DNA from 4 places in the Actinomadura napierensis genome. Region 2 is predicted to be linked to each of the others. Evidence: riboswitches for the same ligand, from Rfam matches in the RefSeq annotation. Region 2 holds a riboswitch; each other region holds the start of a gene.
What was found. Region 2 has a riboswitch for cobalamin ahead of ABD296_RS38420 (VWA domain-containing protein). Riboswitches for the same ligand answer to the same signal wherever they lie in the genome.
Positions count from the first base shown of each region.

Region 1: linked by a shared signal. The riboswitch ahead of ABD296_RS22190 (CbtB domain-containing protein) and the one ahead of ABD296_RS38420 (VWA domain-containing protein) in region 2 are both predicted to bind cobalamin.
Region 3: linked by a shared signal. The riboswitch ahead of ABD296_RS34175 (ribonucleoside-diphosphate reductase subunit alpha) and the one ahead of ABD296_RS38420 (VWA domain-containing protein) in region 2 are both predicted to bind cobalamin.
Region 4: linked by a shared signal. The riboswitch ahead of bluB (5,6-dimethylbenzimidazole synthase) and the one ahead of ABD296_RS38420 (VWA domain-containing protein) in region 2 are both predicted to bind cobalamin.

Region 1 covers NZ_BAAAMR010000039.1:34,312-37,511, forward strand. Annotated here, with positions in the region: gene ABD296_RS22180 ((2Fe-2S)-binding protein) at 39-749, shown strand; gene ABD296_RS22185 (CbtA family protein) at 746-1,474, opposite strand; gene ABD296_RS22190 (CbtB domain-containing protein) at 1,484-1,717, opposite strand; cobalamin riboswitch at 1,751-1,942, opposite strand; gene ABD296_RS22195 (3-isopropylmalate dehydrogenase) at 2,073-3,128, shown strand.
Region 2 covers NZ_BAAAMR010000101.1:22,532-25,731, forward strand. Annotated here, with positions in the region: gene ABD296_RS38410 (ATP-binding protein) at 129-839, shown strand; gene ABD296_RS38415 (TetR/AcrR family transcriptional regulator) at 750-1,532, opposite strand; cobalamin riboswitch at 1,650-1,771, shown strand; gene ABD296_RS38420 (VWA domain-containing protein) at 1,910-3,200, shown strand, end outside.
Region 3 covers NZ_BAAAMR010000078.1:7,858-11,057, forward strand. Annotated here, with positions in the region: gene ABD296_RS34160 (copper resistance CopC family protein) at 1-174, opposite strand, end outside; gene ABD296_RS34165 (YcnI family copper-binding membrane protein) at 171-887, opposite strand; gene ABD296_RS34170 (hypothetical protein) at 964-1,575, opposite strand; cobalamin riboswitch at 1,683-1,910, shown strand; gene ABD296_RS34175 (ribonucleoside-diphosphate reductase subunit alpha) at 2,004-3,200, shown strand, end outside.
Region 4 covers NZ_BAAAMR010000059.1:15,761-18,960, reverse strand. Annotated here, with positions in the region: gene ABD296_RS28815 (hypothetical protein) at 1-531, opposite strand, end outside; gene bluB (5,6-dimethylbenzimidazole synthase) at 577-1,191, opposite strand; cobalamin riboswitch at 1,226-1,417, opposite strand; gene ABD296_RS28805 (DUF4260 family protein) at 1,455-1,874, opposite strand; gene ABD296_RS28800 (hypothetical protein) at 2,056-3,200, shown strand, end outside.

The DNA.
Region 1 (3,200 bases), on a different contig from region 2:
GGTCGGCACGGCACCGGCGGCATGGCAGGGTGAAGCCCATGCCGCCGCCCCTGCCCGCCGGGACCGAGGAGGTCGCGCGGGCCCTGCGCGCCGCCGGGCGCCTCGGGCCGTACTTCGCGATCACCACCGATCCGGCCGAGGAGGCCGATCCGACGTGGCGGCCGCTGCCCGAGCGCGACCCCGTCCGGCTCGCCGACCTCACCGACCGCTACGCCGAGCGGCTCGGCACCGGCGAACGGCGCGTCGCGGCGTCCATCCTGTTCCAGGGCCTCGCGTCGCGGCTGTGGTCGCCGGTCGTCGCGGCGGCGGTCCACGGGATCGTGCCCGACCTGTCCGGCCTGCACTGGCGATGGGCGCCGGGCGCGCCCATCGCCCTCTGGCTCGCCGACCCGCGCGGATGGCGCGCCGACGGCCCGGCCGAGGCCGCCGATCTCGTCCACGACGCGGTCGTCACCGGCCAGCTGGAGCCGCTGCGCGCCACGATGCGGGCCGTCTCCCGCCTCGCGGACGGCCTGCTGTGGGGGAACGCGGCCTCCGCCCTCGCCGGCGGCCTGAACGTCGGCCCGCGCGACCCCTTCCGCGGCGCCCTCGTCCGCGAACTGCTGGCCCGGCCCCCGCTCGCGGGAGCGGGGGCGTTCGGCCCGCGCGGATTCGTCCGCCGCAACTGCTGCCTGTACTACCGCGTCCCGCCCGGCGGGGAGATGTGCGGGGACTGCGGTCTCCGCCGGGCGCCCGGTCGCTCCGGTTAGGCGGGGGCGAGGGACCGGCGGCGGGCGCCGGCCCGTTCCGTCAGGTAGCCGAACAGCAGCCCGATCGTGGCCCACAGGACGAGCTGGACGCCCAGGGAGGCGATCCGGAAGTTCCACAGGACCGTCGCGGGGAAGTGCTCCGGGATCGCGTCGGGCTTCGGCGTGAGCCGGTACACGACCGCCAGCAGGACGGCGTAGCCGATCGCGGTCACCGTGACCGCGTTCCAGGCGCCGAGCCGGGGGACGAGGCGGCGGCACACGATCACCGCCGCGGTCGTCGCCAGCACCCCCAGAGCCATCATGCAGAAGTACAGCGCCGTCCGGCCGCCGATGGTCGTCGGGTTGCCGACCGCCGGGGGCGTCGCCGGGTACTTCAGGAACGGCACCAGCTCGATCGCCACGAACCCGGCGAGGGCGACCAGGGCGGCGGTGGCGCGGGCGCCGAGCCGTCCGAGCCGCCCGGACGCGAAGGCGAACGCGATCGAGAACAGCCCGCCGAGCGCCACCCCGTACACCGCCATCGCGGTGATCAGGCCGGCGGTCTGCTGCACGGTGCGGCTGACGACCTCGGGTTCGTGCCCGGCGTGCTCGGCGTGCGCCTTCGCCTCCTCGAACGCGATGGCGTGCCCGACCTGCGGTTCCCCGTACAGCCAGGCGATGACCAGTGCGAGGGCGGCCGCGGCCAGGCCCGCGAGCATCCCGCGGACAAGCAGTGCTCTCATCATCGGCCCGGCCTAGTGGCAGGGGAAGCCGAGCAGGTGCCGGCCGTCGTGGGTGAACTCGTGCACCCAGGTGCCGCCGAAGACCGACGTCGCGCCCTGCTCGGCGCCGACGAAGTAGATCAGGATCGCGGCCAGCGCCACGGCCAGCACCGCCCAGGGGACGATGTCGCGGATCGGCAGGCGCAGCGGCGCGGGGGACGGCTCGGCCTGCGGGGACGCGGCGGACGGTACGGCGGACTCGGCCATGTCGGGTTCTCCTCACGGGGTGCACTCGCCCCGGTTGCGGGAGGACGACGGGTCAGTGTCCTGACTCCCAGATCGCCGTCTCCCTCCGACCTTCCCGCCGGCGCGTGCCGGTCGTGGTCGTCGAGCGGGGGAGACTCCCTGGTCACAGTGGCGGGACCGTCCTGGATTCGCACCAGGTTCCTGCGCACCGTCGCCTCGATGTGAACTTGTCGAGGAGAGCGTCTCCTCTCGCACCCGGCCCGTCAACCCCGCGAAGAGTGACGAAGGTGACGCCCCGGCCGCCGGCGGCGAGACCCGCGTACCGGGATATGAGATGAAAGCCCAAGCAGTGAGACGTTTGCAGTACAGTACGCCCATGGCTTCCCGCAGCATTCGTCTGGCCGTCATCCCCGGTGACGGGATCGGCCCCGAGGTGGTCGCCGAGGGACTGAAGGTCCTCGAGGCCGTCGCCCCGTCCGGCGACCTCGCGTTCGAGCAGACCTCCTACGACCTGGGCGCCGCCCGCTGGCACCGGACCGGGGAGACGCTGCCCGACTCGGTGCTGGAGGAGCTGCGCGGCCAGGACGTCATCCTGCTGGGCGCCGTCGGCGACCCGAGCGTGCCGAGCGGGACGCTGGAGCGCGGGCTGCTGCTGCGGACCCGCTTCGAGCTCGACCACTACGTCAACCTCCGCCCGGTGAAGCTGTTCCCGGGCGTGAAGACCCCGCTGGCGGACGTCACGCCGGACGACATCGACATGGTCGTCGTCCGCGAGGGCACCGAGGGCCCCTACACCGGCGTCGGCGGCGTCCTGCGCAAGGGCACCCCGCACGAGGTCGCCACGCAGGAGAGCGTCAACACCGCCTTCGGCGTCGAGCGGGTCGTCCGGTACGCGTTCGAGGTCGCGGCGTCGCGCCCCCGCAAGAAGCTGACACTGGTCCACAAGGACAACGTCCTCACCTTCGCCGGCGACCTCTACCAGCGCACGCTGAAGCGGGTCGGCGCGGAGTACCCGCAGGTCGGCACCGACTACTGCCACGTCGACGCGGCCACCATGTTCTTCGTCGGCCAGCCGCAGCGCTTCGACGTCGTGGTCACCGACAACCTGTTCGGCGACATCATCACCGACATCGGCGCCGCGATCGCCGGCGGCATCGGGCTCGCCGCGTCCGGGAACGTCAACCCCGACCGGACGGCGCCGTCGATGTTCGAGCCGGTGCACGGCAGCGCCCCCGACATCGCCGGGCAGGGCAAGGCCGACCCGACCGCCACGATCCTGTCGGTCGCGATGCTGCTCGACCACATCGGCGCGGACGGCGCCGCCCGCCGCGTCGAGCAGGCCGTCTCCGACGACCTGGCCGAGCGCGGCGCCCTCGGGACGCGGTCGACCGCCCAGATCGGCGACGCGATCGCCAAGCGAGTATCGGGCTGAGGGCGCGCCTCTCCGGCTACGAGCAGGGACACTCCGGGCGCGCCTCGCGGCGCGCCCGGTTTCCGTATGCGC
Region 2 (3,200 bases):
GAGCAATTCCCTGAAGACGCTTGCGAACGTGAGATTCTCACGAGAGTCTTGAATGCGTGACTGCTCGGGGACCCATAGTGACGGTGATCGGACCGCGCGCCCGGGCAGGCGGCCCGCGGGAGGCACTCGTGAAGACCCCGCCCGAGACCACCGAAGCGAGCCCGCGCGGGGCGCGGCACACCGCCGGGCCGCGCGCCGGGCACGACCGCATCGCCGCCGCCGCGCTCGCCGGCGGGTTCGCCAACCCGGCGCCGGACGTCCCCGCCGCCGATCCGGCGGCCGATCTGGCCGCCGACACGATGGCCGGCGCGATGGCCGCCGGCGGCGCGCACGTCCCGGCGGGCGCCAGGCCCGGCTGGGTGTGGGCGCTGCCCGGCGGTCCCGGCTGCGCGGGCCACGCGCGCCGCGTGCTGCGCGACGCCCTCCTCTCGCTCGGCGTCCGGGACGAGGCGATCGGCGACGCCCAGCTGATGGTGAGCGAGCTCGCCACCAACGCCCACCAGCACGCGGGCGACCACGGCCCGCACGAGCTGTGGCTCTACCTCGGCGACCCCTCCGGGGCCGGGACGGGAGCCGACGGCGCCCGCGCGGTGGACGGCGTCCCCGGCGCCGAAGTCAGGTGTGCCGTGTTCGACGCCTACGTCGAGGCGGCGCTGCCGGGCTATTCGTGGACGTCGGGGGACTGCGGGCGCGGGCTCAGCATCGTCCGGGAACTGTCGCGGGGCCGCTGGGGCACGCTGCGGACCCTGTCACGGCTCGGTCCCGGCGTTCGCGGGAAGGCCGTCTGGTTCGCCGTTCCCGTGCGCGGCGGCGTGCAGCAGCCGGTCCCCGGCTTCTAGCGGGCGCCCGGGTCCGCCGCCGCGCGCCTCCAGCGCGGGGGCGATGTCGGTGACCATCGACAGCAGCGACCTGGTCAGCAGCGTCTGCACCTGCGCGCGGTCGAGGGTCCGCTCCTGGAGCCACTGCCGCGTCGCCGCGTCCGCGAGCCCGGAGTAGACGCGCAGGACGGCGCGCAGCGTGCCGGTCGGCGCGGGCACGCGCAGGACGGCGAGCATGTGCTCGACCGTCCGGTCGCGGAACCGGTTGACGATGTCGAGCAGTTCCGGGTCCTGCCCGAAGCCCTCCGCGTCCAGCGCCGCGAACCAGGTGGTGGCGTTGCGCTCGGCGGTGTCGAGGAACAGGTTGACGCACAGCTCGACGGTCTCGGGCAGCGTCATCCGCTCGTCCGGCGGCGGCGCCTGCACGGCGGCGGTCGCCGTCAGCCCCTGGACGACCTTGAGGAACAGTTCGCGCTTGGTGCCGAAGTAGTAGTGGATGAGCCCGCGCTGGACGCCCGCCTCGCGGGCGATCGCCGCCGTGGACACCTCCGCGTACGGCAGTTCGGTGAACATCCGGCGCGCGACGTCGAGGATCTGGTCGCGCCGCTCGTCGCGCGGCAGGCGCTGGTAGCGGCCCTTGGCGTTCCTCGGACTTCCGGGGCGCGGCGTCGCGGCTCCGGCGGCCTCGCCGCGCGGGGCCGCGCGTCGTTCCATACCGACCAGTAGACCATTTGATTGGCGGATCGCCAAAATCTACCGGCGGTGCGCCGATAAACGGCGGGGTCGAGCGCGGCCGGGGTGTGTGCGATCCTGGGCGGGCGACGGAAGCGGAGGAACCCGGTGCGAATCCGGGGCTGTCCCGCAACTGTGACCAGGGGAGCCCCCCTCGACGCGGCCACGGCACGCGGTGCTGGAAGGCCGAGGGGGAGCGGTGATCCGGGAGCCAGGAGACTCCGGCCGTCGGACAGGCACCGCCACGGGCGTGGACACCCGAGGAAGGACGAACAGACGTGCGACCTGCGTCGGCGACGAACACCGGCCGGCCGGAGGGGCGCGCCCGCGCGCTCTACCCCTTCTCCGCCGTCGTCGGAATGGACGACCTCAAGCTCGCCCTGCTGATCAACGCCGTGTCACCGGGCGTCGGCGGGGTGCTGGTGCGCGGCGAGAAGGGCACCGCGAAGTCGACGATCGTGCGGGCGCTGGCCGGGCTGCTGCCGCCGGTGCCGGCCGTGCCGGGCTGCCGGTTCTCCTGCGACCCGGGCGACCCCGACCCGGCGTGCCCGGACGGCCCGCACGACGCGGGCGAAGGGGAGGAACGGGCCGCGCGGCTGGTGGAGCTGCCGGTCGGCGCGTCCGAGGACCGGCTCACCGGCTCGCTGGACATCGAGCGCGCGCTGACCGAGGGCGTGAAGGCGTTCGAGCCGGGCCTGCTGGCGGCGGCGCACCGCGGCGTCCTGTACGTCGACGAGGTCAACCTGCTCCATGACCACCTGGTCGACCTGCTGCTGGACGCGGCGGCGATGGGCGAGTCGTACGTGGAGCGCGAGGGCGTCTCGGTCCGGCACGCGGCCAGGTTCCTGCTGGTCGGGACGATGAACCCGGAGGAGGGCGAGCTGCGCCCGCAACTGCTCGACCGGTTCGGGCTGACCGTCGAGGTCGCCGCGACCCGCGATCCGGCCGAGCGCGCCGAGGTCGTCCGGCGGCGGCTGCGCTTCGAGGACGACCCGGACGGCTTCGCCGCGGCCTTCGCGGCGGACGAGGCGGACCTCGCCGGGCGGATCGCCGCCGCCCGGCGCCGGCTGCCCGGCGTGGAGCTGACAGACGCCGCGCTGCGCCAGATCACCGCCGTGTGCGCGTCGTTCGAGGTGGACGGCCTGCGCGCCGACCTGGTGACGGCGCGCGCCGCGATCGCGCTGGCGGCCTGGCACGGCCGCGCCGTGGTGACGGCCGACGACGTGCGGACGGCGGCGCGGGTGGCGTTCGCCCACCGGCGCCGCCGCGACCCCTTCGACGCGCCCGGCCTGGACCGGCAGAAGCTCGACGAGGTCCTCGAAGAGCACGGTGAGGAGCCGGAACCGCCCGACGATCCGGGTCCTCCCGACGATGGGCCCGGCGGCCCGGACGGCGGGGGCGGCGGTCTTCCCGACGGCCCCGGACAGCAGGACGCGCCCGTTCCGCCGCAGTCCGTTCCGCCGCAGTCCGAGCAGCCGATGGAGAGCGGCCAAGGCCGCTCGGGAGAGAGCGAGCCCGCTCCGGCGGACGCCGCCTACAAGCCGCGCCTCTTCACCGTCCCGGGCCTCGGGAACGGTGCGCCGGGACGGCGTTCCAAGGCGCGCAGCCCGTACGGACGTGTCTCCGGTGCGCGGCCCGGCACGCGAGGCG
Region 3 (3,200 bases), on a different contig from region 2:
CTGCACCGGGTCCGCGTAGGTCAGGACGACCTGCGCGGGCGGCGCGACCGTCGCGTCCTGCCCCGGGCTGGCCCCGGTGAGCGAGGTGTGCGCGGAGGCGGGGGACGCGGTCAGGGCGAGCGCGGCGCCGGCGGCGGCGATCCCGGCGGCGGCGCGCCGGACGGCCCGGGTCACGCCCGGCTCCGCGCGCGGGACAGGCCGTAGCCGCCGACCGCGATGCCGATCACGCCTACGCCGATGCCGACGCCGCCGAGCACCCGCGCGGTGCCGTCGTCCGAGTCCGCCTCGGCCTTGGCGGCGGCGGGCTTCGACTGCGCGGTGAGCCCGGCGGCCGCGGTGTCGGCGGCGCCCTTCGGGGTGAGCTTCAGCGTGGGCGCCGGGTGCTCGGGCTCGTTCGAGCCGTCGCCCGGGTCCTGCTCCCACTTGACGACCTGGCCGTCGGAGTAGGTCTGGTCGGCCTTGAAGGTCATCGTGTCGGTGTTGGTGGGCAGCGGGCCGAGCGAGACGTCGAACTCCTGGAACTGGCCGGGTTCGATCTTCCCGCCGGACCAGGTGATCTGGGTGACGGCCTTGGTCAGCTCGCCGCCCTCGGTCTTGACCGGCGCCGGGAGCTTGGACTCCACGACCTTCGCCGTCCAGCCGGGGACGGGGCGGACCGACACCGACGAGACCGGGTGGTCGGCGGGGAGGTCGACGACGAGCTTGGTCGTGTCGGCCTTGTCCTCCTCGTTCGGCACCCGGAACGAGATCTTGGCGTAGGAGCCCTGCTCGGCGGTCTTGGGGTTGACGGTGACGTGCGCGGACGCGGCGGTGGCGAGCGCGATGACGCCGAGGCCGGCCAGCGACGCGACCGCGCCCAGGCGGCGGGCGTGCGACAGGGAAGGCAAAACGGAACTCCGTTCGAGTCGTACGGGTCGGACCGGACACGCCGGGACCGGCGTCCGGTGACGTACGGCGCTCCGCTCAGAGGTGAGCGAGCGCCCTCGAACGCGGCGGGGGTCCCCGCCGGACGACCTGGTGCCGGAGCGCACGTCCCGTGGCCATGGCGCCGGCCGCCACCGGCACCACGGGGGTACGGACCGGACGCTCCGCCGGTTCAACGAGCAGCAGGGCGAGCAGCAGCCGGATCGGGCGGTCGGCGGCGGACGCCACGCGCCGCGCCAGCGACCACGCGGCCCGCTCGCCGCGCCGCAGCCACCACGCCGCGACCACGGCCGCCGCGCAGTGCGCGAGCGTCATCGAGGTGCCGGGGCCGTGCATCGGCATCGCCGCGCCGTGCCCCGCCTGGACGGCGGCCTCGCAGTGGCGCATGCCGTCGGTCGCGCCCGTGAACAGCGCGTGCAGCGCGAACTGCCCGCCGAGCAGCCCGCCCGTGATCGTCGGGAGGGACCGCTCGTGGCCCGCGAGCGCCAGCGTGACCACCAGCACCGCGCCGAACCCGGCGAGCACCGCCCAGCCGGGCACCGGCTCGTGCGACGCCAGGGCGTGGCCGAGGGTCGCCAACGACACGCAGACGGTCGCGAAGACGACTGCGCGCGCGGTGCGGAAGACCGGCTGCCGGGGACGCGGGGACATGACGGGGACATCGTCCCACCTCCGTCCGGCCGGCCGCATCCGACCCCGGGAACCGGTCCCGACGCGCCCTACATGTTGGGGTTGCGCAATGAGGATCAACAAGATGTAGGGTTCAACCCCGTGCTGGTTCGCCCCCGCCGCTCGCGGCGGGGGCGTCGTGAGAGGGAACCCGGTGAGAGTCCGGGACTGCCCCGCAGCGGTGAGCGGGAACGACCGCCGTCACAGGCACTGAACCGGGCGACCGGATCGGGAAGCGACGGCCAGTAGGTCGCGTCTCCGGCAGGAGGCGCGGGCGCCCGCGAGTCCGAAGACCTGCCATGCACGCCGTACGTCCGAGGCTTCGCGGGTGAGCCGGGGGACGGTGCGCGGCAGCATGCCGTCGCGCCCGTTCGCACGCCCTCGCGAGGCCGGCTCACGAGGGAGAGAACGTGACAGTCACCATGCGGGCTCCGGCGGAGGCGGCCGCCACCGGGGGGATCGCCGCCGAGGTCGCGGCGGCCTGCGCCGGCATCGAGGGGACCGCGCCGGAACGGGTGCTCGGCGCGGTCCGGGGCGGCGCCGGCGCGAGCGCCGCCGACCTGCGCGACCTGGCGACCCGGGAGGCCGCCGCGCTCGTCGCGGTGGAGCCGGGGTACTCCCGGGTCGCCGCGCGGCTGCTGGCCGCCCGCGTCCGCGACGAGGCGGCCGAGGCCGGCGTCCGGACGTTCGCCGGGTCCGTCGCCGCCGCGCACGCCGAGGGCCTCCTCGCGGACGGCCCCGCCGCGTTCGTCGCCGCCAACGCCGCGGCCCTGAACGCGCTCATCGACGAGGACGCGGACGACCGGTTCGGGTACTTCGGGCTCCGCACCCTCTACGACCGCTACCTGCTGCGGCATCCGCGCACCCGGCTCGTCCTGGAGCGCCCGCAGCACTTCCTGCTCCGCGTCGCCGTCGGGCTCTCCGAGAGCGTGGACGAGGCGGCGGAGCTGTACGGGCTGCTCAGCACGCTGTCGTATCTGCCCAGCTCACCGACGCTGTTCAACTCCGCGGCCCGCCGCCCGCAGCTGTCGTCCTGCTTCCTGCTGGACTCGCCGCGCGACGAGCTGGAGGCGATCTACGAGCGGTACGGGCAGGTCGCGCGGCTCAGCAAGTACGCGGGCGGGATCGGGATCTCCTGGACGCGGGTCCGCTCGCGCGGGTCGCTGATCCGGGGGACGAACGGGCACTCGAACGGGATCGTCCCGTGGCTGCGCACCCTCGACGCGTCCGTCGCCGCCGTCAATCAGGGCGGCCGCCGCAAGGGCGCCGCCTGCGTGTACCTGGAGCCGTGGCACGCCGACGTCGAGGAGTTCCTCGAGCTGCGCGACAACACCGGCGAGGACGCGCGCCGCACCCACAACCTGAACCTGGCGAACTGGATCCCGGACGAGTTCATGCGCCGCGTCGAGGCGGACGAGACGTGGTCGCTGTTCGACCCGAAGGAGGTCCCGGAGCTGACCGACCTGTGGGGCGACGCCTTCGACGCCGCGTACCGGGCGGCCGAAAAGGAGGGCCGGTACGTCCGGCAGGTCCCGGCCCGCAAGCTGTACGGGCGGATGTTGCGCACGCTGGCGGAGACCGGCAACGGGTGGATGACCTTCAAGGAC
Region 4 (3,200 bases), on a different contig from region 2:
GCGAGCGAGGCCCAGCCTGTCGACGGCGTCCAGCATGAGGGTCTGGTAGCGCTCGGTACGGGCGAGGAACCGGTTCATCAAGTGCCGTTCCGTGGGCGTGGACTCGTCGTAGCGGCCGGACGCTTGCACCCGGGCGCGCAGGACGGCGGGGTCGGCGGTGAACCACACGGCGGCCGTGTGCGGGACGGCCAGTTCTGCGACGCGGGCCGGCCAGAGCGCCGAGCCCTCCAGGACGAGTCCGGGGCCGGGCCCCGTCGCGTGATCCGTGACGATTTCCGCGATGCGGGGCCACAGCCTTTCGTAATGGTCGAGGACGGACCTGATCAGCTCATCGGTCGTGAGCGTCGCGTAATGGTCGGCGACGTGCGGCGGGACCTCGCGCTCCGGGGTGCGCCAGGGCCGTCCGGGGTGGCGTGCCAGGTAGTCCGTCGACCTGTGCTCGAAGCCGAGCTCGTCCGCCACGGCGGCCGCGATGGTCGACTTTCCGGTGTTCGACGTCCCTCCGATCAGTACCACCCGTATTTCGCCCATGGCGGCGACCTTACTGTCTGGGGCCGGACCATTCGGGTGCCGCGTTCACCAGCGGTCGTGGTGGAGGGCGGCGTCCAGAGGACGGCGCCGGCGCCAGCCGTGCCGTTCGAGATCGGGGACCGTCTCCAGGTGCGTGACCGGGCCCAGGCACAGCCAGGCGACCGGCCGGATGCCCTTCGGTATGCCGAGGAGGTCGCGCAGGTGCGGCTCCCGGTAGAACGACACCCAGCCGACGCCCAGGCCTTCGGCCGTGGCCGCCAGCCAGAGGTTCTGGATCGCCAGGCACACCGAGTACAGGCCCGCGTCGGCGATCGCGTGCCGTCCGAGGACCGCCGGGCCGCCGCGCTCGGCGTCGTAGGTGACCACGATCGACAGGCTCGATTCGAGCACCCCGTCGATCTTGATGCGGGCGAAGCGTTCGGCGGCGTCGCCGGTGAGGGCGGCGGCGAAGGCGTCGCGCTCGGACTGGACGTGGTCGTGGAAGGCGCGCCGGACGTCCGGGTCGCGGACGACGACGAAGTCCCAGGGCTGGGAAAGGCCGACGCTGGGCGCGGCATGCGCCGCCGTGAGGACCCGGTCGAGGACGTCCTCCGGGATCGGCGCGCCGGTGAACTCGGCGCGCACGTCGCGGCGGCGGTGGATGACGTCGTAGAGGTTCATGGGCAGGCTCCCGCTGCGGTCGGGCCGCCGGGACGGCGGCCGTTGGAGCGAGGCCGGTCTTCGGACTCCCGGATCGACGCTGGGCCGCCCGCCTTCCCGGCCTGAGGGCCAGTGGCCGCGCTCGCGCGCGTGGGCGGCAGCTCCCCGGTCACCGCGGCGGGCCCGTGCCGGATTCGCACCGGCTTCCCGATTCTCCCCGAGGGGCACCTCGCGTCAGTTCATGCCATCGGGGATCGTACCGGCACCGCCGGGAGCGGGCGAGGTCAGCGGCGCTGGAAGCCGTCCTTGGTGCGCAGGCCGTAGCCGGCGGCGCGGTCGATCGAGATGTGGGCGAGCCAGCCGCAGAGACCGGCGAAGATCGGCGCCCACGTGATCGGTGAGACGGTGTAGAGCGCCATCAGCGCGAGAGGGATCAGCGCGCGGTGCGCGGTGTTGTAGTACGGGACGGCGCGCGCCGGAAGCTGCCCGCGTTCGACGGTGTGCGCGTCGCGCGCCCCCGCCAGGAACGTCAGGTCGGGCGCGATGAAGAACGCGACCGCGACCAGCGCCGCGAGCCAGCCGTGGTTGAGGCCTTCGATAACGGCGAACGCGCTCCAGAACAGCGCGTTCGCCGCCCAGGCGACGCGGCGGGCGACGAGCGGGACGGAGTGCTTGCGGACGCTCGGGACGGTGACGCTGCTCATGGCCTGCGGCCCTCCTGCTTGGCTAATGATGTTAGCTACAAGCTAAGGCTAATAACCTTAGCTGTCAAGCTATGTCGACGAGGAGGGGTCGGTCGGGCGAGCGCCTCCGGCCCTGTGGGCGCCGGGCGCTCTGCTCGGAAACATCCCCGGGGGAGTGGATCTTCACTAGGGTTCTGGGGCCATGTCCCATTGGAGCCAGCGCACGCAGATGCGGTTATGGATCGTCGCCGTCGCCATTACCGCAGAACCGACGGTGAGGGGCGTCGTCATCTCACTGTTGGGCGTGAAGAGGGGCGCCCAGGGCTATCTCAGTGTCATCGCTTCCGATGCCTGCCAGGGGTGGTCGCACCAGTCCGAACTCTGGTCCGTTCCGGGATACTGGCTGCTGCACGGCTTGCCGATCCTGGTCGTTTTGCCGGCCTTCCTCTTGTGGCTGATGGTCCGGCGGCGGTTCGTCGGCTGGGCGACGGCGGCGGTGCTCGCATTCGTGACATTGGCCGAGCCGGCTCTCTACGGCTACGACGTGGCGCGCTGGGGGGAGCAATGCGTTGGTCTGTGGTTGCCGATGGGCGGCTGGGGGGCTGTGCGCTGGGCGTACGGCGCGGTGCCCCTGGTCCTCATTCTCGTTTCGACCTACCGGCCCGGTCCTCGGATGCCTCGCCTGGTCTGCGGGACGCTCGTCGCCGGACTCGTCCTCTGCGCCGCCGCCGACCAGGAGACGCCGCCCCGCTATGCCGCGAGCGGGGCCGACTGCAGGCATGCCGAACGCGCCGACATGTCAGGGAAGGTGCCGTTCACGCAGGTGATGGCGAAATTGTCGCAGCGTGAAAGGGAGATCGCCTTCCTCTGCTCCGTTCGTGGTTACACCCTGGGCTATGGGGGCGGATCGCCGCATGGCGACCTGCTTACCGACAGCGAACAGATCGAAATCGGACGGCGTGCATGCCGTGGAGAGTCGCTGTGGAGCGCAGGAATGCCGCGAGGCATCATCCCGCCGGCGATTCAGCAGATGGCCTACCTGTGCCCGGAGACGGCGGACGAACGGCGAGTAGCCCAGGAGCGCTCGACAGCGGCCCTCCACGCGCAGTACAAGCAGAACGTGGCGAAGGCATTGGCGACCTGCCGGCGCGGCATTCCGGCGGGGTTCCATCCCGTCCGGCAGGCCACGCGGGTCATCGATGGCGGGGAGAGCAGCAGCTACCTGGTCGGCGACGAAGGGAGCTCAGGGAAATCCCTCGGCGCAGCCGTCCATGATGGCCTGGTCGCGAGCGGCGACGGCGAAGCCACCGTCATCACCGGGACCGAGAGCCGGCTGTGCGTGACCGT